Regions from separate parts of the Agrobacterium radiobacter genome, predicted to be linked through region 2. Evidence: predicted binding sites of a transcription regulator. Region 2 holds the regulator's gene; each other region holds the start of a gene.
The links. Region 2 encodes PhoB, which activates phosphate uptake and scavenging genes when phosphate is short. Its sites were predicted from a motif close to TGTCATNNANCTGTCAT; they were not measured.
Positions count from the first base shown of each region.

Region 1 (10,404 bases), 1.4 Mb from region 2:
TTTCCGAGGCGCAGGCGCTTGACGATTATGCGAATAATGAGGTTCGCGCCGCGTGTCGTGCTGGCGACGAGAAGAATGACTGGGCCGCTATCCCCGTGGAGGACCTCAACAGACATTCCGGCAGCCCCGCCTTCCTTGATGCTGAAGGAATGCGATTTCATCTGCCCGCCTATATGACTGCTGATCTCGATGGCGACTACAGGCACGAATTCGCACCCTATTCGTGCGGGTGCCAGGAGAAATTTTCCTTACTGACTCTGCTGCAACGGAATGCCGTGGAAGCGTATCTCCGCGCTATCAGTGAGACGGAAAACCTGCCGCCCTATCAGGACGATATAGAGCGCGCGCTCGAAGAATGGGTGGATATGCGTGCTCCACGGTGAGCGATTAGAGCGGATCGGGTCAATCCCCAAGGAGGAGTTGCAGCTTGCCGTTTCTTCTCACACAAAGCCGGTTGCGGTTTGAACGCCGACTTTCACTCATGCCGCAACGCTTCTATCGGGCTCAGGCTTGCCGCCCGCCGTGCCGGGAAATACCCGAAAATCACCCCGATGGCCGCCGAAAAGGCGAAAGCGAGGAAGATGATCGAGGGGCTGGTGACAAAGGGCACGGTGAGATAGCTGACGACGGCATAAGCGAGGCCGAGGCCGGTAAGGATGCCGACGAGGCCACCGAAGGCCGACAGCATGACGGCTTCCACCAGAAACTGCGTCAGCACCTGTTTTTCCAGCGCGCCGATGGCAAGTCGAATGCCGATCTCGCGGGTGCGTTCCGTCACCGAAACCAGCATGATGTTCATGATGCCGATGCCGCCGACCAGAAGGCTGACGGCGGCGACCGCGCCCAGAAGCCCGGTCAGCAGCGTCGTCGTGCCGGTCATGGCGGAGGCAATCTGCGTCATGTCGTTGACGGTGAAATCATCCTCACGGCCGATGCCGATGCGGCGGCGCTCGCGCAGCAGGTTCTGCAGGTCGCTCTGCACCTTGGCGGTAGAAACGCCATCCTGCGCTGAAACCATGATCGAGGAAATGGTGGTAGTGCCGCCGATGCGCCGCTGGTGGATTTTAAGCGGCATGATGATCGTGTCGTCCTGGTCGTCACCGAGGCCGGACTGGCCTTTTCTGGCCAGCACACCGATGACGGGGCAGGAGATGTTGCTGACGCGGATCGTCTGTCCCACAGGGTTTTCTGCCCCAAAGAGTTCCTGACGCACCGTTTCGCCGATGATGCAGCCGATCTGACCGCCGCGATCTTCGGCGGGCTGGAAGTCGCGGCCGAGCGCAATGGTCCAGTCCTGCGCGATCAGATAATCGTTGGTGGTGCCGATGACACTTGTCTGGTGGTTCTTGCCGCCGAAAATGACGGTTGCGGCGGAACTGCGGTTCTGCGGCGCAACGGCACGGATGCCTGATATCTGGTTGCGGATGGCCTCGATATCGCGGTCGTCAAAGCGTTTGGCTTCGGTGCTCGCCCTTCCGGGGCCGAACTGGCCGGGACGGACGAACAGCATGTTGGTGCCGAGCCGTGACAGTTCCGATTTCACCTGTTCCGTCGTGCCATTGCCGATGGTGACCATGGCGATGACGGCGGCCACGCCGATGACGACACCAAGCACGGTGAGGAAGGAGCGCAGCAGGTTGCGGCTGATGGCGCGCAGCGCAAGACGCGACGTTTCAAAGAACATCTGATGTCTCCTTTTTGTCCGCGGCGCTATCGGAGGCGAGATGGCCGTCGACAAAGCGCAGGAGGCGTCCGGCGTGGGCGGCGATATCCTCTTCATGCGTGACCATGACGACGGTGATACCCCTGTCACGATTGAGTGCGGTGATCAGTTCCATGATCTCGACACTGGTTTTCGTATCGAGATTGCCGGTCGGCTCGTCGGCCAGAAGCAGGGCAGGGCGGGTGACGATGGCGCGGGCAATGGCCACACGCTGCTGCTGGCCGCCGGAAAGCTCCTGCGTGGTGTGGTCCTCGCGGCCCTTCAAACCTACCTGCGCCAGCGCCTCCATGGCGCGCTCGCGCCGTTCCGAGGCTTTCATGCCACGATAGATCAGCGGCAGCTCGACATTTTCCATGGCCGAGGTGCGCGAGAGAAGATTGAAACCCTGAAACACGAAACCCAGCATGTGCCGGCGCAGCAGCGTCAAATGTTCATTGTCGAAACTGCTGGTCGGCACACCCTGGAACAGATATTCGCCTGATGTCGGCACATCCAGACAGCCGATGATGTTCATCGAGGTGGATTTGCCCGATCCTGACGGCCCCATGATGGCAACGAACTCCTTCTCGCGAATGGAGAGGCTGACGCCATCGAGCGCGCGGATCGTCGCTTCGCCGCGGCCATATTGCTTGACGACATCGCGGAATTCGATGAGCGGCGGCTGTTGCATGCGCTTGTCCTCCGTCAGCCGGCGTTGCGGGCCGTTGCGTCGGTGATCACCTGGTCATCGGCCTTCAACTCGCCCGATTTTACCACGGTATGCTGGCCGTCGGTGGAACCGGTTTCAATGGAAACGGAGACCGGATTGTTGTTGCGCAGCACCCAGACCGTTCTTTTGCCTGTCGCAGCCTGGCCGGCGTCGCGGTTCTGCGAGCGGCCCATGCGGGGCGGGCGGAACAGGCTCATCAGCCCGCCGCCACGGGAGGCGGATTCGCGCGGCGGCGTATAACGAAGCGCGGAATTCGGCACCAGCAGCGTGTCCTTGATTTCCTCGACGATGATATTGGCGGTCGCCGTCATGCCGGGGCGCAGCAGCAGTTCCTCATTGTCGACAGTCAATATGCCCTTGTAGGTCACCACGTTAGACACGGTTTCGGACGCGAAGCGCACGGTCTCGATCTCGGCCGGGAAACTGCGGTCGGGATAGGCATCGACATTAAAATTGGCCTTCTGGCCGGTTTCGACCTTGCCGACATCGGCCTCATCCACTGAGACCTGCAATTCCATGTGGCGCAAATCACCGGCGATGGTGAAGAGAACAGGGGCGTTGAGCGAGGAGGCGACGGTGGCGCCGGGATCGACGCTGCGGGTGAGGATGACGCCATCGATGGGCGAGACGATCTTTGCCTTGCCGAGATTGACCTCGGCGAGCCTCAGATCCGCCTCCGCTGACAGCACCGTTGCCTCGTTGACCTGCAGCGTGGCGGCGGCGGCATCATGGGTGAACTGCGCCGCATCCAGATCCTGCTGGCTGGACACCCGGTTCTGCACCAGCGATCTCAGGCGCTCCATCGAGGTTTTTGCCGAGCCGAGATCGGCGCGCGCCTTCAGCACGTTGGCCTTGGCGGAGGCAAGCTTGGCGCGGGCGCTCTGCACGTCGGCCTCCAGCTTGTTGGTATCCAGTTCCGCCAACACGTCTCCGGCCTTGACCGGCGTATTATAGGTGACGTTGACCTTGCGCACCGTGCCGGACAGTTCGCTCGATATATCGACCTGATCCGTCGGCTGAACCGAGCCCGTGGAGGTGACGATGACCGAGAGATCGCCCTGACGCGCGGCCTCCGTGGTGTAGCTATAGGCGACGCCGGCTGCGCGTGACTGGTAATAATAACCAAGGCCCCCGCCAATCAGCACAATGGCTGCTGCGGCATAGAGAAACCGACGCGACTTTTTCTTGCGGCCGTTTCTGTTCGTTCCCAGAATCTCGCGCAGATCGGGCTGGCTGTTTTTTGTATCGCTGCCACTAGTATTGGCGTCATTCATTCTCATCACCCGCAAAATTCAAAATACCACAGAGGGTTGTTTCCGCTCTCCGGTTTGTCCGTCCATCTGTCGCCGTTGTATTCCTCTGATTGTGGGAAGTGACATAGCTTGCCCTGAGGGTGAAGTGAAAACTTGGTAATATTTATGATAGTTCTGGTCTGCTAGAGATAAATCCGGAAATATTGATGCCATAAACGCGGCTGAGCTTTCAGCGGCGACATTCAGGACGATGATGAAATGAACGACAATGTGGTGAAGTTCCGCAAACCGGTGCCGCCGAAGAAGCCACGCGAACCGCTGGGGCCGAAAGCTAGGAAGGCTTTGACGATTGCGGCTGTCATCGCGTTTTTTGTGGCGGTGTGGGGGTATTTCACACTGTTTGGGCAGGGGTAGGCGCGTCTTTCGAGAGTACATGGGCTGCAAACCTGCAGGCCCGGAAGCGCAGTCGCTTCTTGCATCTGGGCGCTTTGCGACAATCGATGCCACCAATTATCTTCCGTCATTGGAGAGAATAAAGCGGCGCAGCAGGGTGATTTAATATTGATCGATTCCACGGTATTGTTCAGCATAGCAGTAGCGCCATGGTCGGGGGGAGAAAATGGGGCGGGCGGTTTGGGCAATCGCAGTGGGAGTTTTGGTAAGTCTTGGCGCGTTTATGGTGCTTAGCCTGTTGGGCGTCGGAGTCGGCTGGTGGTTCTTAGACACAATCACCCCAACCGTATCCGGGGTAACCAAAAACACGAACACGGGCGACTGGGGTAGAATGCTCCTCTTGCCGTTGTCCATGACCGTAGGCATCGTCTGCGGAGCTCTCGTGTTTGACCCAGGCATGTCCAGCAAGACGGAGGCGATCGCGGTTTCGATCGTGTTTTTTCTTCTCGTATCAGTCTCGGGAATAAATTTCTGGACCAATGATAACCTGATAAATGTGAACGCCCAGTTGGTGATCGACGTTTTCTTGAGCGTTTCGGCACTGGCCGTCATCATCCTGCTTCTTCGGTGGGAACCAACACGTCCGACCACGCTAGCTGTGCAGAGAGTTGCGCTATTCCTGATAACTGTCTTTGGGTTCGTCTTGCCCCTATTTTACGGAACGAGCCTATTACTGCAGGGTATGGGCTTCGAAGGCGAGCTGAAAAAGATATCCGACTTTATCGGCTTCATTTCCGCCGCATTGGGACTGGTTGCGGCAGCTGCACCAAATCTGTTAGCGAAGCGTAGCTGATCCGCAACCTCGCGACAGTGCCACCACCCCTCATGAGGGACTGATTGCAAACCGAATGAGTGTAGAGGTGCCAGACTCTGAGTTTCGGAGCTCTTGAGACAATCCGGACGTATCTGACGTTGCAGAAAAAATGGCGACCCCTGCAGGACTCGAACCTGCGACCTACTGCTTAGAAGGCAGTTGCTCTATCCAGTTGAGCTAAGGGGCCGTCATGCCGGGCAGGGATTGCGCCGGCCTGAAGTCGTCGTGTTTCAGTGCGTCCAGGGCTGGGTGCGGTTGAAACGGAAATTGTCGGTGTAGGAAACCACCTTGCGGGTCGCTTCCTTCGGCTGGATGACGCGGTATTCGATGCCCTTGCGCTGGGCATAGGCTTCGGCCTGTTCCTGCGTCTCGAATGTCAGCTTGAGCTGCTGCTTCATGTCGGAACTGGAGGTGTAGCCCATGATCGGATCGATCTTACGCGGAACTTCGGCGTCGAATTCCAGAACCCAGACATTGGTCTTCGCCTTGCCGGATTGCATGGCGGTTTTTGCAGGGCGGTAAATCTTCGCAGACATGTCGAAACTGCTCCGGTTGGACAGTGGGGCACAACACCCCGAATTATTCATCACGTACCTGAATAGAATAACCAAATCGTGTCAGGAACGTTGAATTTGAAATGGACTGACTTCGGGTGAGAGTCAAGACGATTATCCCCTCGCAGTCCGATCGCACTCCGCCGTTTCGGCGTCATGTTTTGCCCATCGGGGCCGCGGTTGAACAAAGATGAATTTCCCTGTTGCGGACTGCGGGTGAACCGTGTATTCCCCAGCCATCGCCTCGGCGGAGTGTAGCGCAGTCTGGTAGCGCATCTGGTTTGGGACCAGAGGGTCGGGAGTTCGAATCTCTCCACTCCGACCATTTTAAAGCAAAACATCAGCTTTCCGGCGTAACCTTATCCTAAAGATGACAATTTATTCTGCTGACGGACCGGCCAGTGTGCTCTCGGCCGTGCCGATCGTCATGACATTGCCACGCCAAGCCACCGCGCTGCCGATCCAGCTGCGGGCCCAGACGAGGGGCATGATCATATCCCTGCTGATCATGGCCGGCAGCGTGTAGAGCGAAACCGGCCAGCGGTTGAGGGCGGCAAGCGCGAGTTCCGGCACGTACATGAGGGCGAGGACGGCAAAGGCGGTTGCGGTAAGGTTCACGTCCATCATCGCAGCGGCGGCGAGCGCGAAGAGAAGCGGGGGAAGCGTGCCGGTCAGGATTTCCGGTGCGAAATATTGCGGGAAGGTCACGCGTCGCAGCCGCGCCCAGCGGGTCTGGCGCGACCAGATTTCACCGGCATGGCGCTGGCCGAGCGGTTGCTCGAACGGGGCGGAGACCAGATGCACCCTGCGGCCGGCGCTTCTGACCAGCTTCGTCGAGGCGGCGTCTTCGGCGATTTCGGCGGCGAGTGCACGAATGCCGCCATTGTCCTCCAGGAACGGCTTGTTCCACAACATCGACTTGCCTTGCGCGAAACCCATGCCTATGGCTTCCGCCGCATATTGCCAGCGGCCCTGCGATCCGTTGAGGAAGGCGCATTCCACATGCGCCCAGAAACCCGCAGGCCGTGAACCGAGCGGCGGCGAGCAGACGAGCCCGCTGTCCTTCCGCCAGGCCGACATCATGGTGGCAATATAGGATTTCGGCATCAACACGTTCGAATCGGCGAGAATCACCCATTCATGCCGGGCGGCGCGCCAGCCCTTCACGCAATTGTTCAGCTTCGGATTGGCGCTGATGCGGTCGTCACCGATGAGCAATTGTGTGGAAACCGATGGAAAGGCGGCTTCAGCTTTGCGGACTTCCTCGATCACGGGATCGAATTCATCAGCGACGCAGAACAGCAGCTCGTAGTCGGGCCAGTTGAGCTGAAAGGCGCGCGATAGTGTCAGCGTCGTGAAGTTTTCCACGCCACGCAACGGCACCACAAGCGAGACAGGCGGTTTTTTCCGGACAAGATCGTTTTCCGCATCCCGTCTTGTCAGTCGCCAGCCGGCGAGAACGATGCCGAGAAGATTGAAGGCGAGGAGCAGGATTGCGCAAAGGGCAAAAACGGTTTCCATGCTGGCCAGTTCCACTCCCAAGCTTTCGGCGGTCCACCCGCCAATCGATTCCATGGAATTCGTCTCTGCCGATTATAACGTTTGCGTGACAGTTACATGTCATGATCGGACAGGCAGGGAGATCGAGCGGCGCATGAGAGGCGTCACGACGGCTGCGCTCAAAAGAAAAGCCCTCCGCATAGAAGGGCCCAATCGTCATGATGGTCGATGAATTTTAGTGGACGTTCAGGATATGGGCATGACTGCTTGCGACGAGAAACGATTCCCGTGCTTTCTCGATGTCGCATCTGCCGGCGATGGCATCGAGGCAGTTCCTGCGCGCTTCCTCATATTCCGGCCCATGTTCCTCGGGCCAGCGGTACATCAGCATATCAAGCGCCACCAGCGGGCTGTAGATTTCCACGGCCGCCGAAAGCGGCAGATGGATCGCCACCGGTTTCATCCACGCGGCGTGGTGACACGGCTCTGTTCTGTGAATCAGCATGTCATTTTCCTCCCTGTTTTACCTGGCTTGAAAGCCTCTCACACTCCCATGCGCGAAATGCCCGCCTCACGAAATGGTTCCCGATCACCTAAAATGTGATCGATCAGGGGGTTCCAATTTTCCAAGATGAATGGAAGATGAACAAATAGATGAACCGGAGATGAACAAAACCACCGCTACGGCGTTGGTATGTTCATAAGAAGGAGAACACATATGTTTAATTTGTCAGGCATTCAGGAAAGCTTCTTCGGAGACCGCATGGCTGGCGTATGCGAGGCGATCACCTCGGCTCTGGCCTTCGAATCAGGGCTCGAAAAGTCGCGCATTTCCGCAAGTGTCGAAAATGATGTGATTTATCTGGAAGGTACGGCCGATTCGGTCGAGGCGATCGATATCGCCATCAATCTTGCCGCTTCCATTTCCAATTGCCGGATTCTGAGCCATATCGAGCCGGTTTACTGAATATTGTGCCAGCCGGGCGAAACCTCGTCCGGCTCATTCAGACGCAATAACGCGGCAATGTCATTTCCGGTTGCCGATTTGCGCGCTGCGGACCATATCGCCGGGCTTGATGCCAGAACGTTTCGCGGCGCCGCCATTCAGCTCAAGCACAAATTTTACGGGTCCGCGGGAGCTGATGATCGCTTCCGAATGCGGAACGGCGTTTTCGTGAATATGGGTGATTCGGCCATCGCTGCCGATGAACAGCATATCGAGCGGGATGAGGGTGTTGCGCATCCACATGGCGACGGCGCGCGCCTCACCGAAATCGAACAACATGCCGTTTTCAGACGGCATGGATTTACGGAACATCAGACCCTGCGCGCGCTGGGCATCGTCCAGCGCCAGTTCGGCAACGAAGTCGTGCGTTTTCCCGGAAGCGGTTTCAATGGTGAGCGGCTCTGACGTGAAGGCCTGGCGTTCCTGAGCCTGCGCGGCACCGGCCAGCGTGAAAAAAAGAAGCGCCATAACGGCGCTTTTCACCATATGGCGCAGGGCGGACATCAATGCGACATCCCGATGGCAACCGGGTTGTCGGGATGGATTTCCGCCGCCATCAGGCCCTTGTCGCCATCGCCGAAGCGCACCAGAACCACCTGACCGGGACGAAGCTCCGTCAGGCCGAAACGGCGCAGCGTTTCCATATGCACGAAAATATCTTCTGTTCCTTCGCCACGCGTCAGGAAGCCGAAACCCTTGGTGCGGTTGAACCACTTGACGATGGCGCGCTCAAGCCCGCTCGACGGCGTCACCTGCACATGGGTGCGCACCGGGGGCAGCTGCGAGGGGTGAACGGCGGTCGACTGATCCATGGAGAGAATGCGGAAAGCCTGGAAACCGCGATCGCGCCGCTGGATGAGGGCGACGATGCGCGTGCCTTCGAGGATAGTCTGGTAACCGTCGCGGCGCAGGCAGGAGACGTGCAGCAACACATCCTGCGTGCCGTTATCAGGCACGATGAAGCCGAAACCCTTGGCGACATCGAACCACTTCACGACGCCGGTGATCTCGGTCAGGTCCACGGCATCGCCCGAAAGGTCCTCGACATCGACTATCGTTTTCGATGACATCCTATCAGCCATATCCTGCCAACCCCTCGATTACGCGCCATACACCGGTCAACTGATTCCTGTGCGCCAGATTAACATCTTGGTAACGGTTTCACGCAAGCCCTAGTTTTTGATTTACGCAGCTGCTTTTATGTCGCCGTCCTTGTCCGGGGCTTGCCATCATGCGTTTAACGGCTTCGGACCCGTGTAATGGAGAGGAATAAAATGCGGTATCTGCACACGATGGTTCGCGTCAAAGACCTTGGCGAATCACTTAAATTCTATGTCGACCTGCTCGGTCTTACGGAAATACGCCGAATCGAGAACGAAAAAGGCCGCTTCACTCTCGTGTTTCTTGCGGCGCGCGACGACATTGCTGCGGCGAAGGAAAACAAGGCGCCGTGCCTGGAGCTCACCTATAACTGGGACACCGAGGATTATACCGGCGGCCGCAATTTCGGCCATCTGGCATACGAGGTCGACAATATCTACGATTTCTGCGCCCGGCTGCAGCAGAACGGCATCGTCATCAACCGGCCGCCGCGCGACGGACATATGGCCTTCGTGCGTTCGCCTGACGGTATTTCCTTCGAAATTCTGCAGAAGGGCGAAAGCCTCGCACCAGCCGAACCGTGGATATCTATGCAGAATACCGGTTCCTGGTAGGGATTTTCCGGTGAGTAGCGGTGTTTTCGGGTGCTCTTGCCTTGTCCTGAGGGGATGAGGCATAGTCCGCGAATCGAAACGGCCAGTCCCGTTTTGGGGAAGCACACGATTCCGTTCCCGTGCTGCTGTTGGAAATGCAAGATACGGAGGCCAGCCATGAAAACTGTCGAAAGCGCGAAAGGACGCCTTGTCCGTCCGCGTCTTGTCGTCGCGGTTTCGCTGCTTGGGCTTTCCGGCTGTGTTTCGGCGGTGACCGACGACGAGATGGCCGCCGCTACCAAGAAGCCGGAAATTGCCGCACAACAGAAGCCGCAAACCGCCGCTTCCGCCGCCGCCGGCGCGCAACCGGGACACTATGTGGATCCCGCCGTGGCATCGGCGGCCGGCGCGGCTGCGCCTGCCCAGACGCCGGGCGGCCCGGCGCAGGCTTATGGCGCCGCCGCCGATATTGGCGGATTGACGACGCAGCCCACGGCGATTTCCGCCGGGACGACAAGCATTTATTCCACTGTGGCGCCCGCCGGTGCTGCAGGTGCACCCGGCACGGCCGCCGCCACGGGCGCTCCCTCTCACAAAATCATTCCCGCGGTCAGCAGCGTCTATTCGGCGCCCATGCAGGCGGCGCAACCTCAGCCTCAGCCGGTATCAGCGCCGGTTCAGGTCCCGCCAGCCGGACA
Region 1 is NZ_JBEGHX010000001.1:1,463,688-1,474,091, reverse strand. It holds gene MRBLRC7O_RS07435 (DUF6714 family protein) at 1-383, shown strand, start outside; gene MRBLRC7O_RS07430 (ABC transporter permease) at 476-1,684, opposite strand; gene MRBLRC7O_RS07425 (ABC transporter ATP-binding protein) at 1,674-2,393, opposite strand; gene MRBLRC7O_RS07420 (efflux RND transporter periplasmic adaptor subunit) at 2,408-3,706, opposite strand; gene MRBLRC7O_RS07415 (hypothetical protein) at 3,944-4,099, shown strand; gene MRBLRC7O_RS07410 (hypothetical protein) at 4,305-4,931, shown strand; tRNA gene MRBLRC7O_RS07405 (tRNA-Arg) at 5,063-5,139, opposite strand; gene MRBLRC7O_RS07400 (ETC complex I subunit) at 5,183-5,488, opposite strand; tRNA gene MRBLRC7O_RS07395 (tRNA-Pro) at 5,755-5,831, shown strand; gene MRBLRC7O_RS07390 (ceramide glucosyltransferase) at 5,885-7,027, opposite strand; gene MRBLRC7O_RS07385 (DUF982 domain-containing protein) at 7,242-7,511, opposite strand; gene MRBLRC7O_RS07380 (BON domain-containing protein) at 7,725-7,973, shown strand; gene MRBLRC7O_RS07375 (DUF192 domain-containing protein) at 8,034-8,516, opposite strand; gene MRBLRC7O_RS07370 (cold-shock protein) at 8,516-9,094, opposite strand; gene MRBLRC7O_RS07365 (VOC family protein) at 9,287-9,727, shown strand; gene MRBLRC7O_RS07360 (YcbK family protein) at 9,884-10,404, shown strand, end outside.
Region 1: MRBLRC7O_RS07390 (ceramide glucosyltransferase) is a predicted target of PhoB. The motif match lies at 7,113-7,129, and genes of this name have one in related genera.

Region 2 (10,404 bases):
GGCGCAGCTGTCGACATCGACGGCGACTACACCGAAACGCTCGCTCGTATCGATGCCAACAAGACCGGCCTTGGCGTTTTCGGCCTGGCTTTCTATGAAAACAACGCTGACCGTCTGAAGGTCGCAACCGTTTCGGGCGTCGTTCCGTCCACCGAAACCGTTGCCAGCGGCAAGTACCCGGTTTCCCGCCCGCTGTTCTTCTACGTGAAGAAGGCTCACCTGGGCGTTATCCCGGGCCTTAAGGAATATGTCGAGTTCTTCGTTTCCGACGAGATGATCGGCCCGGATTCCCCGCTCGCCAACTACGGCCTGGTTGCCGCCCCGGACGCAGAGCGCGAAGAAATCCGCTCGAAGTTCTCGGCCGGTTCCACGATGTAATAGAAAGAGGGGTGCGGCTCTGCCGTGCCCCTCATTCCGCTTCGCTGAGGCCGTTATCCGCGGTTGACAGTTCCTACTCATCGCCATCCACATGATTGTCGATGGATTACAGATGGATAGGATGTATCAACCTTGACGCTTGCCAGACGATGATACAGTCAGGCGGCAGGCATCATGGGATGGTCCAGCGGTCTCGTTTTGATGACTTTTTGATTTGCCCGATATCGCACCGTGCTCTTGAGGCACGCCGAGGGAACTCTAATGAACACATCGATCCTTTTGCTGATACTGGCGCTCATCGGCATCGGCAGCTATCTGCTCGGCAGCCGCCGCGCCGTTGCCCTGTCTGGTGGTCGCCCCTCCAGCATGCATTCCCGTGCCGGTTATCACGGCTCTTACGCGGTCGTCTGGGCTGTTTTGCCCGCGGCGTTCATTCTCTGTGCCTGGCTCGTTATCAGCCCCCTGTTCGTCACATCGGCGGTGCGCGGTAATTTCCCCGAGGACGTGCGGGCGCAATCCGAAGCGCAGCAGAGCCTGACCTATGGTATGGTGACCTCCATCGCCCGCGGTCTTCAGCGGCTGACGCCGGAAGAAACCGCTCAGGTTGAGGCCGATACGGCTGCGGTCCGGCCTCTTCTGGCATCGAAGGGTGTGGCGATCGCCGGTGATCCCGAGCGCTTCATGGTTGATGCCGCCCAGACGCTCAACGGCATGACCTCCACCAGCCGCATCGCGATGATTGCCGTCGTGCTGCTGGCCGCGCTCGGCGGCGGCGCCTATGCGCTGCGTGCGATCGCGCCGCGCTTCCGGGCGCGCAACCAGGTCGAGAAGGTCATTCTCGCTGCCCTGCTCGTCGCCTCGTCCATCGCTATCCTCACGACCATCGGTATCGTCCTGTCGATGCTGACGGAGGCGATCCAGTTCTTCACCATGGTCCCGGCGCACCAGTTCTTCTTCGGAACGGTATGGGATCCGCGTTTTGCGGCAGCCGGTGCGACCGACTCCTCCGGCCAGTTCGGCCTGATCCCGCTGCTCGCAGGTACGCTTTACATCGGCTTCGTCGCCATGCTGGTCGCGGTTCCCGTGGGTCTGTTTTCGGCGATCTATATGTCCGAATATGCCTCGCCGCGTCTGCGCTCCGTGGCAAAGCCGCTGCTCGAAGTGCTCGCCGGCATCCCCACCATCGTCTACGGCTTCTTCGCGCTGACGACGGTTGGTCCTTTCCTCAGAGACATTTCCACGCAGATCAATGGTCTGGCGACGGGTAATTACGCCAACTTCATCCAGGCGCAGAGCGTCATCACCGCCGGCTTCGTCATGGGCATCATGCTGATCCCCTATGTCTCGTCGCTGTCGGACGATATCATCACCGCCGTGCCACGCTCGCTGCGTGACGGTTCCCTCGGTCTCGGCGCTACACGGTCCGAAACCATCAAGAGGGTCATCGTTCCCGCCGCTCTTCCCGGCATCGTCGGCGCTGTGCTGATGACGGCATCGCGCGCCATCGGCGAAACCATGATCGTGGTTCTCGCGGCCGGCGTTGCGGCCCGTCTGCAGCTCAATCCATTCGAGCCCATGACCACCGTGACGGTCAAGATCGTCAGCCAGCTGACCGGCGACCTTGAATTCACCTCGCCGCAGACGCTGGTCGCCTTTGCGCTCGGCATCACGCTTTTCGCCATCACGCTTTGCCTGAATATCTACGCGCTTTACATCGTGCGCAAATACCGGGAGCAATATGAATGACCGACATCGTCTCTCCCGCAGCCGGCGCGAACGCCGCGAACAGGGCCACGCGCCGTGATATCGGCATCAAGCGCCGTTATGCCGCCGAACGCCGCTTCCGTGCTTACGGCATGGCAGCGATTTCCTTCGGCCTCATCTTTCTCTTCCTGCTGCTTTTCTCGGTGGTTTCCAAGGGTTACACTGCCTTCCAGCAGACGATGATCACCGTTCCGGTCGAGTTTTCCGAACAGATCATCGATCCGAAAAATGAGCGCGCCACCAATCCGGCGAAGCTGATGACGGCCAATTATCCCGTTGTTGCCCGTGACGCGGTCGCCAAGGTCCTTGGTGTTGCGCCGACGGACCGCGCCGGTCTTCGTGCCGTCAACCTCTTGATCTCCGACAGCGTGCGCACGCAGCTTCGCGACATCGTCGTCGCCGATCCCGCCGTCATCGGCACCACGCGCACGGTCACGCTTCTGGCCTCGGGCGACGTCGACAGCGCCTTCAAGGGCCAGGTCGATATGACCGCCGATGAAGCCAATCGCCGTATCTCGAACCAGCAGCTCGGCTGGATGAACCAGCTCGCCGAAAGCGGCCAGCTCGGCAAACATTTCAACACCGGCATTTTCGTCAACGGCGCTTCGAGCCGTCCGGAAGCGGCGGGTGTCGGCGTGGCGCTGATCGGTTCCTTCTACATGATGCTGATCGTGCTGGTGCTGTCATTGCCGATCGGCGTTGCGGCCTCGATCTATCTCGAGGAATTCGCCCCGAAGAACCGTCTGACGGATCTTATCGAGGTGAATATCAACAATCTCGCGGCTGTTCCTTCGATCGTTTACGGTCTGCTCGGCCTCTCCGTCTTCATCAACTTCATGGGCTTTCCGCGCTCGGCTTCGCTGGTCGGCGGTCTTGTCCTGACGCTGATGACCCTGCCGACGATCATCATCGCGACCCGCGCTGCCCTGAAAGCCGTGCCGCCGTCTATCCGCGCCGCAGCCCTCGGCCTCGGCGCTTCCAAGATGCAGACGATCTTCCACCATGTGCTGCCGCTCGCCATGCCGGGCATTCTGACCGGCACCATCATCGGTCTCGCCCACGCGCTGGGCGAAACGGCGCCGCTGCTCCTGATCGGCATGGTGGCATTCGTTGCGAATTACCCGACGACGCCGATGGATCCGTCCACGGCCCTGCCGGTGCAGATTTACATGTGGGCGAACGAAGCCGAGCGCGCCTTTGTCGAAAGGACATCCGGCGCTATCATCATCCTGCTTTTGTTCCTCATCGTCATGAATGTTGGCGCAATCCTGTTGCGTCGCCGCTTCGAGCGGCGCTGGTAGAGGGAGATTGAGCAATGAACATGTTGTCGGAAGCAGCAGTTGAAAAGGCGCTGGACAAGAAAATGAATGAAGTCTCATACAAGATGATCGGCAAGGACGTTTCGGTTTATTACGGCGAAAAGCGCGCGCTTTACGACGTGAACCTCAACGTTCGGGAAAATACGGTGACCGCGCTTATCGGCCCGTCCGGCTGCGGTAAATCCACCTTCCTGCGCACCCTGAACCGTATGAACGACACGATCGACGGTTGCCGGGTCACCGGCAAGATCACGCTCGATACCGACGATATCTACGATCAGGCGATCGACGTTGTGGAATTGCGCGCCCGCGTCGGCATGGTGTTCCAGAAGCCGAACCCCTTCCCGAAGTCGATCTACGAGAACATCGCCTATGGCCCGCGTATCCACGGCCTTGCCCGCAACAAGGCGGATATGGACCAGATCGTCGAGCACAGCCTGCAGAAGGCGGGTCTCTGGAACGAAGTGAAGGATCGCCTGTTGGAGTCCGGCACCGGCCTTTCCGGCGGTCAGCAGCAGCGCCTGTGCATCGCGCGCGCGGTTGCCGTCAGCCCGGAAGTGATCCTGATGGACGAGCCCTGCTCGGCGCTGGACCCGATCGCGACCGCCAAGGTCGAGGAATTGATTCACGAGCTGCGTACCAATTACACGATCGTCATCGTTACGCACTCCATGCAGCAGGCGGCGCGTGTTTCCCAGCGCACGGCCATGTTCCACCTTGGTCATCTTGTCGAAGAAAACGAAACCGACAAGATGTTCACCAATCCGGACGACCAGCGCACGCAGGACTACATCATGGGCCGCTTCGGCTGATCCCGGCCGGCGCTTTATCGAAACCGAACAAGACTGGTGCCTCTGCCGTGCCCGCTTCCGGGTACGCGCATGCAGGCCAAGCCGGAGGACTAGACCATGACACAGACAACGACCCATTCGCATATCCTGTCGGCCTATGACGACGAACTGAAATTCCTGACGCGCCGCATCGCCGAAATGGGCGGTCTCGCGGAACAGATGTGTGCCGATGCCGTGCGTGCGCTCGTCAATTCCGACGCCGCGCTCGCTCAGAAGGTCATTTCCGATGACGCGATCCTCGATCATTCCGAGCGCGAGATCGGCGACAAGGCCATCGTCACCATCGCCAGACGCCAGCCGATGGCGGCCGACCTTCGCGAGATCATCGGCACGCTGCGTATCGCCGGCGACCTTGAACGCGTTGGCGACCTTGGCAAGAACACTGCCAAGCGTGTGATCGCGGTTGCCGGAACCGGTGTGCCGCGCAAGCTCGCCCGCGGCATAGAGCACCTGTCGGAGCTTGCGCTGGTGCAGCTCAAGGAAGTCCTCGACGTCTATTCCACGCGTTCCGCCGAGAAGGCCAATGCCATCCGCGAGCGCGACGAGGAAATCGACGCCATGTATACGTCGCTCTTCCGTGAGCTTCTGACCTACATGATGGAAGATCCGCGCAACATCACCACCTGCACGCATCTTCTGTTCTGCGCCAAGAACATCGAGCGTATCGGCGACCACGCCACCAATATCGCCGAGACGATCTATTACATGACCACCGGCAGCCAGCCGGAAGGTGAGCGTCCGAAGGACGACAGTTCCAACACGCTCGGTTCGGTGACCGAGTAACAGACGAGCAGCGGCTTGCGGAGTTAGCATATGGTGCCCAAGATTGCAGTTGTGGAAGACGAGGAAGCGCTGAGCGTCCTCCTTCGTTACAATCTCGAGGCTGAGGGATATGACGTCGACACGATACCCCGTGGAGACGAAGCAGAAATCAGGCTGCAGGAACGTATTCCGGACCTTCTTATCCTGGATTGGATGCTTCCCGGCGTTTCCGGTATCGAACTGTGCCGTCGGCTCAGAATGCGGCCGGAAACAGAACGCCTGCCCATCATCATGCTGACGGCGCGCGGCGAAGAAAGCGAACGGGTTCGCGGCCTTGCCACCGGCGCCGACGACTATGTCGTCAAGCCGTTTTCGACACCGGAACTCATGGCCCGGGTCAAGGCCATGCTGCGCCGGGCCCGTCCCGAGGTTCTCTCCTCGGTGCTGAAGTGCGGTGATATCGAGCTGGATCGCGAGACCCATCGCGTTCACCGCAAGAGCCGCGAAGTGCGCCTCGGCCCGACGGAGTTCCGCCTGCTGGAATTCCTGATGACCTCTCCAGGCCGGGTTTTCTCCCGCTCGCAATTGCTGGATGGCGTGTGGGGTCACGATATCTATGTGGATGAGCGCACCGTCGACGTGCATGTCGGGCGCCTGCGCAAAGCGCTCAATTTTTCGCATATGCAGGATGTCATCCGTACCGTGCGCGGCGCCGGATATTCGATGGAAGCCTGAGCAAGACTCGACCGACGAGTTACACTCGGGGCAACATCCCGCCAAAAACCGAAAGGCCCGAAACCGGAATGGTGTCGGGCCTTTCGGTTTTTGGACGTCCCCAACCACGACGGCTTCATCCTTCTTGATGGGATGACGGACAATTGGCTGAAATCCCGCCCGCTCAATCGGGATTGTGGGTCGGGTTCGACAGCGATGGAGGATAGGGTTCGGCGCTTCGCCCGTGAGTTGACCCCCGGAACCGCCTGAATTTTGTCATAAAAAAACGGGCCCGAAGGCCCGTAGTTTTTGAGTGTCGAATGCGTGCCGCAACACTCAAGCCTTGCGGCGCTCGCTTACCGGCTGATAGGCGAGTTTCGCATGGAACTTGCAATAGGGCGAAGATTCCAGCGCTTCACAACCGCAGAAATGGAAATCATCCTTCAGCGGATCGCCGACCGGCCACTTGCAGGTGCGCTCCGTCAGTTCCGTCAGCGTCAGGCGACGGGAAATCGGCGAGACCACGTTTTTGGAAGGAACGTAATCGAGAACCTGTGCGGTCTCGATGTCGATCTCCTCATTCAGCGCGGTTGCCGCGTTCGAACGGGTGAGAATCCGCGCCGGCGCTGCATTGACGCGGCCTGCAAAGGTTGTCGCGCGTGGGGCAGGTGCAGCGGTGCGCTTGGGCGCAGAGCGCGCCGAAGTGACCGGACCGCCAGCCTTGACGCGTCCCGGCAGATTGAGGCGATGGACCTTGCCGATCACGGCATTACGGCTGACGCCGCCGAGCTGCGCTGCAATCTGGCTGGCGCTAAGGCCCTCGGACCATAATTTCTTGAGTTTCTCGACTCGTTCGTCTGTCCAGTTCATGCCGCTTCTCCGCTCGTCGCGTATAATGTCGGCAGAATCCTTCTCCGTCTCGCGGGCGTGCCGCGAGCGTGGTTTCTGCCGGATTTTTGGTGACTAGTTCCGCCGCAATGCAGTCTAGTAATTAGCGATTAACCTAGTGCCACGCAGACTCCGTGGCAAGAGTCGCGGGATTCATCTCGAATCGATTTTCCGGTTTTCCCCAACTTGCTGGCGAGTTGAGTCTGAAAGGCAACACCTTGGGCCTCGCAGGCCGCCACCTACTAGGGCTTGAGAAGCCCGGGAAATACGGACTTTTGTTGACATCGGCAGGCGAAGTGACAATAGTGCCCCTGCCGCCGCGAGGCGGCATTTTTGATTTTCAGGCGAGGGATAACCCCCAGAGCCTATTGACAACCGTCTGACAGCGCATCTGCGCAAGGAGTGATACAGCCATGGCCGAAGCCGCCGCGCCATTGTTCGATACGTTTGCAAGAGCCCCCCTGCGCTTCGAGCGAGGCGAGGGCGTCTGGCTGTTCACGGAGAGCGGCGAACGATATCTGGATTTTGCGGCCGGCGTAGCGGTCAATTCGCTGGGCCACGCCCATCCGCACCTCGTGGAAGCGATCAAGACCCAGGCCGAGAAGGTCTGGCACGTCTCAAACCTTTATGAAGTGCCGGGCCAGGAAAAGCTCGCCAAGCGCCTGACGGAAGCGACCTTCGCAGACAAGGTCTTCTTCACCAATTCCGGTGCGGAAGCGCTGGAATGCGCGATCAAGACCGCGCGACGTTATCATTATTCCAAGGGGCATCCGGAAAAGTTCCGGATCATCACCTTCGAAGGCGCCTTTCATGGGCGTACGCTGGCAACGATCGCCGCCGGCGGCCAGCAGAAATATCTCGAAGGTTTCGGTCCCAAGGTCGAAGGTTTCGACCAGGTGCCCTTCGGTGACGTTGATGCGCTGAAAGCCGCCATCACGGCCGAGACGGCTGCACTTCTGATCGAGCCCATTCAGGGCGAGGGCGGCATCCGTGCGCCCAGCAAGGAATTCCTGCAGCTGCTGCGGTCGCTCTGCGATGAGCATGGCATGCTGCTGATTTTCGATGAGGTCCAGACCGGCGTCGGCCGCACGGGCAAGCTGTTTGCCTATGAGCAGACGGGTGTCGCGCCCGATATCATGGCGGTGGCCAAGGGTATCGGCGGCGGTTTCCCGCTCGGCGCATGCCTTGCGACGGCGGATGCCGCTTCCGGCATGACGGCGGGCGTGCACGGCACCACCTATGGCGGCAACCCGCTGGCCATGGCTGTGGGCAATGCCGTGCTCGATGTCGTCCTCTCCGAGGGCTTTCTGGAGAAGGTCCGTGATGTCGCGCTGGTCTTCCGCCAGGGCCTTGCTTCGCTGAAGGATCGTTATCCTGATGTCATCGAGGAAATTCGCGGCGAAGGCCTGCTTCTCGGCATCAAGGCGAAGGTCCCGTCGGGCGAACTGCTGCAGGCCATGCGCGGCGAGCATCTGCTCGGCGTGCCCGCGGGCGACAACGTCATCCGTCTCCTGCCGCCGCTCGTTACCACGGCGGAAGAAGCCCGTGAGGGGCTGGCACGCGTGGAAGCGGCCGCCGCTTCCCTGACAGCGAAACAGGCAAAAATCGCCTGAGGAAACAATAAAGGGCGGGCCTCTTCCCGGAGGCTCGCGAGCATGGGACGTTTGAAATGGCTTCACCTAAACATTTTCTTGACCTGTCGGCCGTCAGCTCGCAGGACCTGCGGGCAATTCTCGACGATGCCCGCGCGCGCAAGGCCGCAACCAAGGCCGGAACGGCGGAAAAGCCGCTTGCCGGCAAGATGCTGGCAATGATCTTCGAAAAGCCCTCCACCCGCACCCGCGTCTCCTTTGATGTCGGCATGCGCCAGCTTGGTGGCGAGACGCTTTTCCTCTCTGGTACTGAAATGCAGCTCGGTCGTGCCGAAACGATCGGCGATACGGCCAAGGTGCTGTCGCGTTATGTCGACGCCATCATGATCCGCACGACGGATCATTCGCGCCTGCTGGAGCTTGCCGAGCACGCAACCGTGCCGGTTATCAACGCCCTGACTGACGACACGCATCCCTGCCAGATCATGGCTGACATCATGACCTTCGAGGAACATCGCGGCCCGGTCAAAGGCAAGACCATTGCGTGGACGGGTGACGGCAACAACGTCCTGCATTCCTTCGTGGAAGGCTCGGCCCGCTTCGGTTACCGCATGACAATGGCGGTGCCGATGGGTTCCGAACCCCATGACAAGTTCCTGAACTGGGCCCGCAACAATGGCGGCGAAATCATGTTGTGCCACGATGCCGACAAGGCCGTGGCCGGGGCCGATTGCGTCGTCACCGATACCTGGGTTTCCATGAACCAGGAACACAAGGCGCGCGGCCACAACATCTTCCAGCCCTATCAAGTCAACGAAGCCCTGATGGCCAAGGCGGAAAAAGACGCGCTGTTCATGCATTGCCTGCCGGCCCATCGCGGTGAAGAAGTGACGGATGCCGTGATCGACGGTCCGCAATCGGTGGTCTTCGACGAGGCGGAAAACCGCCTCCACGCGCAGAAGTCCATCATCGCCTGGTGCATGGGCGCCATCTGAGCAATTCCCCCGGCCTGACACGCGTCACGCCGGGTGCTTGAACTTGCCCGCATAGATTACCATCTGTGGGACTTCGAAGAGGCTCGTCGGTTTTGCTGGCGGGCCATCATCACGATTTGCACGTTTTTCCCGGAAGCGGTTTCTCTTCCCGGGTCTCTGTGCGACAAGCGGAAAAAGCACATTTTAAAAGCCGGACTTTTGGACGGTAGCGGCGCCACGGCTGCGCCAAGGAGTATGACATGGCAAATGTAACGGTTGAACTGGACGATCTCGATTTTGCTGGCGACGACAAGGTTGTGCCCTTTCAGGTCGAAGGTCTGGATGTGCGCGGCCGCGCCGTACAGGTTGGGCCGCTGCTGAATGCCATTCTCGAGCGGCACGATTATCCTGCCGCGGTCGCCCGCCTGCTGGCGGAAGCGACTGTTCTGACGGCGCTGATCGGCACGTCGCTCAAGTTTTCCGGCAAGCTGACCCTCCAGACCAAGGGCGACGGCCCGGTCGACCTGCTGGTCGCGGATTTTACCGCGCCTGAAAGCATGCGCGCTTACGCCCGTTTCGACGAGGAGCGGCTGGCCGCGGCGATTGCGGAAGGCGCAACCTCACCGGAGCAATTGCTCGGCACCGGCATTCTGGCCTTCACGATCGATCAGGGCGTGGGCATGCAGCCTTATCAGGGCATCGTGCCGCTCGATGGCTCGTCGCTGGAAGACATTGCCGGGGTTTATTTCCGTCAGTCGGAACAGCTGCCCACCCGCGTGCGGCTGGGCGTTGCCGAGTTCTTCGACCGTGATGGCGAAGGCAAGCCGCGTCATGGCTGGCGTGCGGGCGGCGTTATCGCGCAGTTCCTGCCGCAGGCGCCCGAGCGGCTGCGTATGCGCGACCTGCATGGCGGCGACGGCGATGAAAGCGGTCACGAGGTGCAGGAGGATGATGCCTGGATGGAAGCCGTCACGCTGTTGAACACGGTGGATACCGACGAGCTGACCGATCCGCAGGTGCCGGTGGAACGCCTGCTCTTCAGGCTTTTCCATGAGAGCGGCGTGCGCATCTATGATCCGCAGGCAGTTTTCGACCGTTGCAGCTGCTCGCGGGACAAGATCAAGGGTGTGCTGTCAGGCTTCACCGCCGAAGAGATCAAGGC
Region 2 is NZ_JBEGHX010000001.1:110,539-120,942, forward strand. It holds gene MRBLRC7O_RS00525 (substrate-binding domain-containing protein) at 1-378, shown strand, start outside; gene pstC (phosphate ABC transporter permease subunit PstC) at 640-2,124, shown strand; gene pstA (phosphate ABC transporter permease PstA) at 2,121-3,443, shown strand; gene pstB (phosphate ABC transporter ATP-binding protein PstB) at 3,458-4,273, shown strand; gene phoU (phosphate signaling complex protein PhoU) at 4,370-5,095, shown strand; gene phoB (phosphate regulon transcriptional regulator PhoB) at 5,126-5,809, shown strand; gene MRBLRC7O_RS00555 (GcrA family cell cycle regulator) at 6,125-6,658, opposite strand; gene MRBLRC7O_RS00560 (aspartate aminotransferase family protein) at 7,090-8,289, shown strand; gene argF (ornithine carbamoyltransferase) at 8,346-9,263, shown strand; gene MRBLRC7O_RS00570 (Hsp33 family molecular chaperone) at 9,503-10,404, shown strand, end outside.

Region 3 (10,404 bases), on a different contig from region 2:
TGCCCTTTCCTCCACGAATATCGGCATCCGTCATCAGATGCAGATACCGCGACAATTCCTCATAAACGGCAGGCACGGCGCCGTAGGTCGCCACCCGCCCATCCAGCGTGGAGGCAACGAACCAGAGTGTTGAGTTCTCCGCCTTCAGGGCCCGCAATGCCGGGCTCTCGGTAATGACCAATCCCTTTTGCGGATCGAGCGAAAGTGAACCATCAAGCGTGGCCGAGAGGTCGTCCCAGAGCGCAATATTGGGGGAAAGCATCATCACGCCGTAAAAACAGAGCCCGATGATGACCACGGCAATCATGGCAGAGACGACGACGCTGAGCTGCCAGCTCAGTTTCCACCACAAGGACGGGTTGGACGTGCCCTGCGCTTTCATGCTTCTTCCTTCAACAGATAACCGATACCACGAATATTATGGACGCCGACGCCTGCGGATGCATCGAGCAGGCGTTTTCGCAGCCGCGATATATGCGCGTCGAGCGCATTGGACTGGATCTCCTCCTCGTAATTGTAAACGGCTGCCTCGAGCGTGGAGCGCAGCACGGATTTGCCCTTGCGTTTCGCCAGCGCAATGAGAACCGCAAGCTCGCGTCTTGGCAGATCGAAGGGAACCGAATTGATCGTGACGCTGAGATGGAGCGGATCAATGACGATGCGGCCAGCGGTGATCTGGGCCGGCGCAAGGTTTGCCGGCCTCCTGAGAACCGCGCGCACCCGCGCCAGCAACTCGCCGACGAGAAACGGCTTGCCAAGATAATCGTCTGCGCCGCCGTCCAGCCCCGCGATCCGCTCTTCCGGCTCGTTCATCGCCGTCAACAGAATGATCGGCGTGTCGATACCTGCGCGGCGCAGCTGCGGAACGAAGGAGAGCCCTTCCCCGTCAGGCAGGCGACGGTCGAGCAGAATGGCGTCATAGACGTGCTGACGCGTCAACTCCATCGCATCGCCGAGCCACATGGTATGGTCGATGACGATCCCCTGCTTGCCGAGCGTCGCCGTCAGCGCATCCGCCATTTCCTTTTCGTCTTCGATCAACAGAAGTCTCATGCGTCACCGTCCCTTCGCCTTCCGTTTTCTGCCAGAAAGGTTGCGGCAGTATTGCGGCGAAGACGACGCTGGAGCATTTACAACCAGGATCCATAATGGTTTCACCTCTGGAAAATTCATAAAAACAGAACTTTGGAGCACTAGGCGGTTCCGTTTAGGCAGGCGCGCCCCGGAGGGTAATGCTGCTGCAATTATGGATGCCTATCCAGAAACCATCCGCCTCGACAGAGGCAATGCGACCGCCTGAGCGGCGGTCCCGGGATGGAAAGGATTTCAGTATGTGGATGAAGAGAACCATCAAGGCGGGGATCGCGCTTGCAGGTTGCGTTCTCGTTGTCACCGCTCTCGATCCGGCGCGCGGCGGCGTCGATGCGAATGAGCGTGTCAAAGGCATCGTGAACGGGCTCGTCGAAACCGCTTCGATGAGCCCCGCAGGCACGCCATTCGAGCTGACGGCCGCGGAAACGGCAAAGATCGGCACGCGCCCGATGGTGGAGCGGCTTGGCATCAGCGGCGAGCTTCAACCGATCACCCGTGTGGTGATCCGCGCCCGTGAGGCCGGCAAGATCGTGGAAATGAATGTCCGCGACGGAGATACGGTGCAGGCGGGCAAGCTGCTCGTGCGTTTCGAAACCGATGAGTTGCAATCGACGCTTTTGCTGCGGCAGAGCGACCGGGATGCGGCTGAGGCCGAGCTGATGCTGGCGATGCAGGCCCTGACGAGAACCGAACAGCTTGCCCTGAAAAACATCGCGTCGGCAGAACAGCTCGACAAGGCGAAAAGCGATGTCGCGGTGAAGACGGCAAGGCTCCAGAGCATTGCGGCGCAGGCGGATATCGCCCGCCTCGCCCTTCGCAATGCCGAAATCCGCGCACCCTTCAGCGGCACCGTCACCCGTCGGCTGGCCGAGGCGGGATCGCGAGTCGGTGCGGATGGCGAGCTTCTCACACTGGTCGATACCAGCGTGCTGGAAGCGAAGGTTCTTGTCGCCACCCGCGACATACCGCGCGTGGCGCTCAGCCAGACGGCGGAACTGGCGATCGACGGCCTTGGCGGCCAGATCGTCAAAGGCACGGTCGACCGCATCAGCCCGGTTGCCGAAGACGGCACCCGTTTCGTCGCCGTCTATCTGCGGCTTGCCAATCGGGACGGCCGGCTGTGGGGCGGAATGTTCGCCAGCGGATCGATCCTCCTGCGTGAAAAGAACGATGCGCTTGTCGTTCCCGCAATCGCGCTGCGCAAGGACGAGACGGGTTACCATGTGCTGAAGGTGGAGGATGGCCATCTTCGCCGCCAGACGGTCGCAGTCGGAGCGCGCTGGAACGATGGCGACCTGGTCGAGATCGCCGCCGGCCTGAAGGATGGCGAGACCATCCTCACCGCACCGCTTCCCGAACTGGGGCCTGACATGGCCGTCACCATCGACAAGGCAGGCTGAAATGTTTTTGACCCGCATATCCGTTACCCATCCCGTTTTCGCCACCATGATGATGGTGGCGCTTCTGGTCATGGGCGCCTTCTCGCTGCAGCGGCTTGGGCTGGACCAATATCCCAATGTTGACGTTCCCGTGGTAGTCGTCGTCACCTCTTATCCGGGTGCGACGCCGGAGACGGTGGAGACCGAGGTGACGCGCCCGGTCGAGGACGCGCTGAACGCCATTGGCGGCCTCGACGAGGTCACGTCCACCTCCTATGAGGGGCGCTCCGTCGTGGTCGCGAAATTCAAGCTCGAAGTGCAGAGCTCGGCCGCCGCGCAGGAGGTCCGCGACAAGATCGCCGCCATCGAGGCGAATTTTCCGAAAGACGCCAAAAAGCCCGTCATATCGAGGTTCGACCCCGCCGCCGAGCCGGTCCTGTCGGTTGCGATCAGTTCGACGTCGCTCGATGTGCCCGCCCTCACCACGCTTGCCGACCAGAGGGTGGTGCGGCAGCTGACGACCGTTGCCGGCGTCGGCCAGGCAACGCTGGTTGGCGCCCGCAAACGGCAGATCGATGTGACGATCGACGAGACGCGCATGCGCGCCCTTGGAATCGGCATCAACGAGGTTGTGAATGCGCTGCGCGCCGGCAATACCAACAGCCCGGCCGGAAGCGTCGTCGATCCCGTCTCCGAACGGACGATCCAGGTGCAGGGCCGTATCGAGGAGCCGCAGGCGCTGCTGGATATGGTGGTGGCAAGGCGCGGCGGCGCGGCCATCGAGCTTCGCGATGTCGCCAAACTTTCCGAAGGGGCAGCCGATGCCGAAAGCCGCGCCCTCTATAACGGCCGGACGGCGCTGGCGATCGACATCGTCAAGGTTCAGGGCGCCAATACCGTTGAGGTGGCGACGGATGTGAGAAAGCGCCTCGATGCGCTCAACGCCGAGCTTGCCCCGCAGAACGTGCAGCTGCGTATCGTCACGAATTCATCGATACCCATTCGCGAATCCGTCGGTCAGGTACAGACGACGCTGATCGAAGGTGCGGCGCTCGCCGTCGCCATCGTCTTCCTGTTCCTCAATTCCTGGCGCAGCACGGTGATTACCGGGCTGACATTGCCGATCGCCATCATCGGCACGCTCGCGGTGATCGATATCCTCGGTTTCACGCTCAATACGCTCAGCCTGCTGGCGCTGACGCTTTCCATCGGCATTCTCGTGGATGACGCCATCGTGGTGCGCGAAAACATCACCCGCCATCTCCATATGGGCAAATCCCACCTGCGCGCAGCCCTCGACGGCACCAATGAAATCGGGCTTGCGGTCATCGCGACAACGGCGACAATCGTGGCGGTCTTCCTGCCGGTTGCCTTCATGGATGGCATCGTCGGCCGGTTTTTCTACGAATTCGGCGTCACCGTCTCCGCCGCCGTGCTGATCTCGCTTTTCGTCGCCTTCACACTCGATCCGATGTTATCAAGCGTCTGGTACGATCCGGACGCCCAACCCGATGCAAAACGCGGTCCGATAGGCCGACTGATCGCGCGTTTCGACCGCGGCTTCGAATGGATGGCCGGTCAGTATCGCCGCGCCATCGGCTGGACCCTGCGGCACCGGCTCGTCACCCTGCTTGTCACATCGGGCATATTTATCGGCAGCCTGTTCATGGTGCCGCTGGTCGGCACGGAATTCGTTCCGAATGCCGATGAGGGCCGCTTCCAGGTCAACATCACCGCGCCGGTCGGCTCCTCTCTGGACTATACGACGACCAAGGTGCGGCAGGTCGAGAAGGCGCTGAGGGAATTTCCGGAGGTCGAGATGCTTTATTCCACCATCAACACAGGCGGCGCCGCCGGCAAACATCGCGCCGCCATATTGGTGGGCCTGGTGCCGCTCGATATGCGAAGCCGAACCCCGCTCTCCCTTGCCGAGCCGGTTCGCAAGCGCCTGTCGGCCATACCTGGCATTGAGGTCACGATCCTGCAGAATGGCCTTGGCGGCGGCGAAAGCCCGGTGCAGCTGAGCATCCTCGGCGACGACCGGGCTGTTCTTGAAAAAATCGCCGCCGGCCTAGTCGAAGACATGAAAAAAATTCCGGGCCTCGTGGATGTGACCTCCAGTGCGAAGGATGTAACCTCTGTCCTGTCGGTACGCCTGAAGCCTGCGGCGGCGAGCGATCTCGGCATTGCCCGCTCCGATCTTGCCACGGCACTCTCCCCCCTTATCGGCGGGGAGGATGTGTCGAAATGGACGGATACGGACGGCAATACGTACGATATCGTCATCCGCCTGCCGGCCGAGCGGCGGTCCGACCTGGCAAGTCTCGGTGAATTGATGATCGCAACCGGCCGCACGGCGGCGAACGGTGCGCCGCTGATGGTGCGTCTCGATCAGGTTGCCGATATCGGCATCATGCCGGCCCCCGCCGAAATCCGCCGCATCGACAATCGCCGCGAGATACTGGTTTCGGCCAATATTGCCGGCCGCACGCTTGGCGACGTGACGGAGACCCTGCAGGGCCTGACCGCCGGTCTTGACCTGCCGAACGGCTATCGCATCCGCTTCGGCGGCGACGCCGAAACCATGCAGGAAACCGTCGGCCATATGGTCACGGCGCTCAGCATGGCCGTCATCTTCATCTACATCGTGCTCGCCTCGCAGTTCGGCAGCTTCTTGCAACCGCTCGCCATCATGGCGTCGCTGCCGCTGTCGCTCGTCGGCGTCCTCATCGGGTTGATGATCGCCGGCAGCACGATCAACATGTTCTCGCTGATCGGCTTCATCATGCTGATGGGCCTCGTGACCAAAAACGGCATCCTGCTGGTGGATTTCGCCAATCGCGAGCGACGGCGGGGGCTCTCGCTGAACGAGGCGCTGGAGAATGCGGGTGTCATCCGCTTCCGTCCGATCATCATGACGACGCTTGCGATGATCTTCGGCATGATCCCGCTCGGCCTGGCCGTTGGCGGCGGCGGCGCGCAGCGCGCGCCGATGGCCCATGCGGCGGTTGGCGGCCTCATCAGTTCCACGCTGCTGACCCTGATCGTGGTGCCGACCATCCTGTCCTATCTGGACAGCATCATCAGGCGTTTCGCCCGCCTGTTACCGAAAGCGCCGGATGAAACGGGGCATTCGAACCATGAGGCGCAACCTTCCCAAAAGCAGCCGGCCTGACAAGGTCGGCTGGACACCAATCCGGCTGACAACGGGAAGGCGACACCGCCTTCCCGTCATTCCGAATGGTGCCCCTGTCGTCATCTCAGCAAAAGAATCGCAGCCGGGCCCGCCAGAAGCAAAGCGATGGCGATAATCGGATGGAGATAACGCAATAAGAAGCGGAGAACGGGACGACGTAAATTCATGCAACGGCTCCTGATGACAATCATCAGGCAAGGGTGGGCATGTCCTATTGCGGTGGCATTACAGTACCGGCTGCAGGAAGGAATGCCGGGCAGATGCGGTTACGGTCTCTCGCCGCTCTGGCGTTTCTTTTTCCCCTTTGGCCGGAAATCGACCAGCAGTGATTTCAGTTCGATATCGCGAACGCGTCTTGCCGCCTCGTCAGGGCGCACCCATTCCAGCAGGCGTTCACCGTGCTCCTTGAAGGTCGCGTCCGTTTCCGTCACCTCTATCTGGAAGACGTCGACCATGCAGGGAACGACATCGCCATTGTCGAGCATCTTGAGATAGGTATAGCGGCCCACCGCATCCTTCTTCACCCGGCCACGTACGCCCGCCTCCTCCCACGCTTCGATCGCCGCCGCCTGATGCGGCTTCTTGCGCTTCATCGGCCAGCCGCGCGGAATGATCCAGCGCTGACTGGTACGGGATGTGACGAGGAGGATTTCGACATCCACGCCGTTGGCGGCATAACGGAAACAGAGCGCGGCATATTGCTGCCGGAAAGCACCGGTGAAGAGCTTTTCGGGAACCGCAGCCAGCTGCTGGAGCAATGTGAGTGGACGGGCCGGACGGGTTTTCCGGCGTTTCTTGGAAGATTTCATATCCGTTGATAGTGCTGATTTTCCGGGTTGCATCAATGCCCCGCGTGCATTTATGACAGTTTTATGACAATCACCCCCCCACAACTGATAAAGCGCCATTGAGGGCCAATTCGCATGATGAGTATTTTTCGCAAGCTGATGCCGCGCGAGGACCGTTTCTTCGACATGTTCAGCAAACATTCCGAAACCGTCATCAAAGCGGCTGAAGCCCTTGACCAACTTTTAAGCGGCATCAACGTCGAGAAGAACTGCGACCTCATCGTCGCCCTAGAGCATCAGGCGGACGACATCACCCGCGAGGTGCTGCTTGCGGTCAGGCGGAGCTTCATCACTCCCTTTGACCGTGGCGACATCAAGGACCTCATCCAGTCCATGGATGACGCCATCGACATGATGCACAAGACCGTCAAGACCATCCGCCTGTTCGAACAGAGCGAATTCGACCCGCTGATGAAGGAGATGGGCCACGAGATCGTACGCGCGGCGGGCCTGATTGCAGAAGCCATTCCGCTTCTCAACAAGGTCGGCACGAATGCGCATCGCCTCTCGGCCATCGCCGAAGAGGTAACCCGCGTCGAAGGCCGCTCCGACGAGCTTCACGACCTGGGTCTGAAGGACCTCTTCCGCCGGCATGGCGCGAGCGGCGATGCCATGGCCTATATGATCGGCAGCGAAATCTACGGCGAACTCGAAAAGGTCGTCGACCGCTTCGAGGATGTGGCCAACGAGATCAGCGGCATCGTGATCGAGAACGTCTGATGGATGTCGCGCTTGCCCTGCCGCTGCTCGTCGGCCTTATCGCCATCGCGCTGTTCTTCGATTTCCTGAACGGTTTGCATGACGCCGCCAATTCCATCGCCACCATCGTTTCCACCCGGGTGCTGCGGCCACAATATGCGGTCGCCTGGGCGGCCTTCTTCAATTTCATCGCCTTCCTGTTCTTCGGCCTGCATGTGGCGGAAACGCTCGGCACCGGCATCATCGATCCGGCCATCGTGTCGCCGCAGGTCATCTTCGCGGCGCTGATCGGCGCGATCGTCTGGAACATCGTCACCTGGATTTTCGGCATTCCCTCCAGCTCCTCGCATGCGCTGATCGGCGGCCTCGTCGGTGCGGGTTTCGCCAAGGTTGGCTTTAATTCCATCGTCTGGTCGGGCCTGCTGAAGACCGTGGGGGCAATCTTCATGTCGCCGGCCATCGGCTTTTTCCTGGCGCTCGTTCTCGTGCTTGCCGTGTCCTGGCTGTTCGTGCGGCAGACGCCCTTTGCGGTCGACCGCACCTTCCGCGTCATGCAGTTCATCTCCGCCTCGCTTTATTCGCTGGGGCACGGCGGCAATGACGCGCAGAAGACCATGGGCATCATCGCCGTGCTGCTTTTCAGCCAGGGGCATCTCGGCGAAAGCTTCTACGTGCCCTTCTGGGTGGTGATTTCCTGCCAGTCGGCCATGGCGCTCGGCACGCTCTTCGGCGGCTGGCGTATTGTCCATACGATGGGATCGAAAATCACCCGGCTGAACCCGATGCAGGGTTTCTGCGCCGAAACCGGCGGCGCGCTGACGCTGTTCGGCGCAACATGGCTCGGCATTCCGGTCTCCACCACCCACACGATCACCGGCGCCATCATCGGTGTCGGCGCTGCACGCCGTGTCTCGGCGGTGCGCTGGGGGCTTGCCGGCAATATCGTCATCGCCTGGATCGTGACCATGCCGGCAGCCGCACTGATCTCCGCTGCCGTTTACGGGCTGACCTCGCTGTTCTGATAGCTCCAATGCTGTCCCGATTTGCCGCACCTATCGGAACAAAAGCCACCCTGTGGCTGTTGTTCCGGGAGACCAATGCGGATCGCGGACATGGCACGGCAGGTTTTCTGGAAGGGTTATCTGAAGCTGTCACTGGTGACGGCCTCCGTCTCGCTGACGCCTGCGACGACCGAAGGCAACAAATACCGCTTCCACATCCTCAATCGCAAAACCGGCAATCGCGTCGAAAGCCGCTATGTCGACAGTGTCACCCACAGGCCGGTCGCCGCCAGGAACCAGGTGAAGGGTTTTCCGCGCGGCGAAGACGATTATGTGCTGCTGGAGGATGACGAGATCGACGCGGTGGCGCTGGAAAGCACCCGCACCATCGATATCAAGACCTTCGTGCCGAAAGGGTCGATCGACTGGATCTGGTACGACCGTCCGCATTTTCTGCGCCCGGAAGACAAGATCGGCACCGAAGCCTTCAGCGTCATTCGCGAAGCCATGAAGGCGAACGATGTTTTCGGCATTGCGCGTCTGGTGATCTACCGTCGTGAAAGGGCAGTCCTGCTGGAACCTTCAGGCAAGGGCATCATTCTGTGGACGCTCCATTATGGCGAGGAGGTGCGCGAAAGCATCGACGCGCTGGAGCCGAAGATGAAAATCGACCGGCCGTTGCTGGAGGCCATGGAAAAACGCATCGGCAAACAGGTCACGGGTTGGAAGCCAACTCTGGTGCAGGATCCCATTCAGAAAAAGATCAAGTCCCTGCTGAAGACCAAGGGCGAGGAGGTCTCCTCCTCGCCAAAGAAAACCGGCACGAAGGCCCGCACCGGCGGCAATGTCATCAACATCATGGATGCGCTGAAGAAAAGCCTCGCTTCCGAAAAGAGAAGCTGAGGATCGGCGTCTTCACCGGGCCTTTTTCGGCAGCGGTTCGGCGGCGGCAAAAAAGCCGTCCCACGGGTCTTTTTTCAACGCGGAAAGACGAGCCCCGATATTGTTGACGGTGAAATGAGCCGGGCCGATCTCGGCTGTCAGTTCCGACCATTCGAGCGGCGCTGAAATGGCGGCTCCCGGCCGGGCGCGTGTCGAATAGGCCGCAACCGCCGTATTGCCCCGGCCATTGCGCAGATAATCGATGAAAATGCGGCCCTGACGTTTCGCCTTGGTGGCGACGGAGAGATATTTCTCCGGTTCGGCCTTCGACATATCAGCCGCCATGGCCTTGGCGAAGGCCTTGACCGGGGGCCAGCCCGCCTGCGGCTTCAGCGGTGCGACGACATGCAGGCCCTTGCCGCCCGAGGTCTTGACGAAAGCGGCAAGCCCGGCCTCTTCGAAACGCCGTTTCAGTTCCAGCGCCGCCTCGATCACCTCTTCCCATGCCACATCCTCGCCGGGGTCGATATCCATGGTGATCATGTCAGGCTTTTCCCAATTGGCGGTGGTCACGCCCCATGGGTGGATTTCAAGCGCGGCAGATTGCACGAGCGCCATCATGCCGTCAAAATCGGTGATGCGGATCAGCGGTTCACCGCCCTTGTCCTTGGGGTCTCTGATCTGCTCGACCGCCTTGTTGATGCCGCGCCAGGCATGTTTCTGGAAGAAACGCTGCCCTTCTATACCCTCCGGGCAGCGCAGCAGTGCCAGCGGCCGGTTGACGACAAAGGGCGCGATGTGCCGCCAGACCTGCGCATAATAATCGGCAAGCCCCTCCTTCGTCACGCCATCGTCCGGCCAGTACAGCCGGTCCGGATGGGTGAACTTGATTGTCGATTGCGGCGCCTTGGTGTCGGACACGGCCTTCTCCTCGCGTTCGATTTCTCCTGCGGGCTTGTCTTCGCGCAGCCCCCGGAAAGAGGCATGACGCAGATTGCCATCTCCAGACCATGCGCGAAACTCCACCTCCGCCACCAGTTCCGGCTTGACGAAATGAAGATCGCGTCGGGCAAGCGCGGTGAGTTTCTCACCGAACGGGCTTTCCTTGCGCTCAAGCGGCTTCAGCTGGCCAAGCAGCATCTCCGCCACTTCGCCCGTATAACCTGTCCCGACACGTCCAACATGGCGCAGCTTGCCATTTTCATAAACACCGAGCGCCAGCGATCCAATGGCGTGGTCCGATGTCGAGGAGACAGTATAACCACCGATAACAAATTCCTGTCGCATCGAGCATTTGGATTTTACCC
Region 3 is NZ_JBEGHX010000002.1:1,876,989-1,887,392, reverse strand. It holds gene MRBLRC7O_RS22435 (sensor histidine kinase) at 1-382, opposite strand, end outside; gene MRBLRC7O_RS22430 (response regulator transcription factor) at 379-1,053, opposite strand; gene MRBLRC7O_RS22425 (efflux RND transporter periplasmic adaptor subunit) at 1,332-2,492, shown strand; gene MRBLRC7O_RS22420 (efflux RND transporter permease subunit) at 2,494-5,646, shown strand; gene MRBLRC7O_RS22415 (NUDIX hydrolase) at 5,934-6,476, opposite strand; gene MRBLRC7O_RS22410 (DUF47 domain-containing protein) at 6,591-7,235, shown strand; gene MRBLRC7O_RS22405 (inorganic phosphate transporter) at 7,235-8,236, shown strand; gene ku (non-homologous end joining protein Ku) at 8,327-9,118, shown strand; gene ligD (DNA ligase D) at 9,131-10,404, opposite strand, start outside.
Region 3: MRBLRC7O_RS22410 (DUF47 domain-containing protein) is a predicted target of PhoB. The motif match lies at 6,529-6,545, and genes of this name have one in related genera.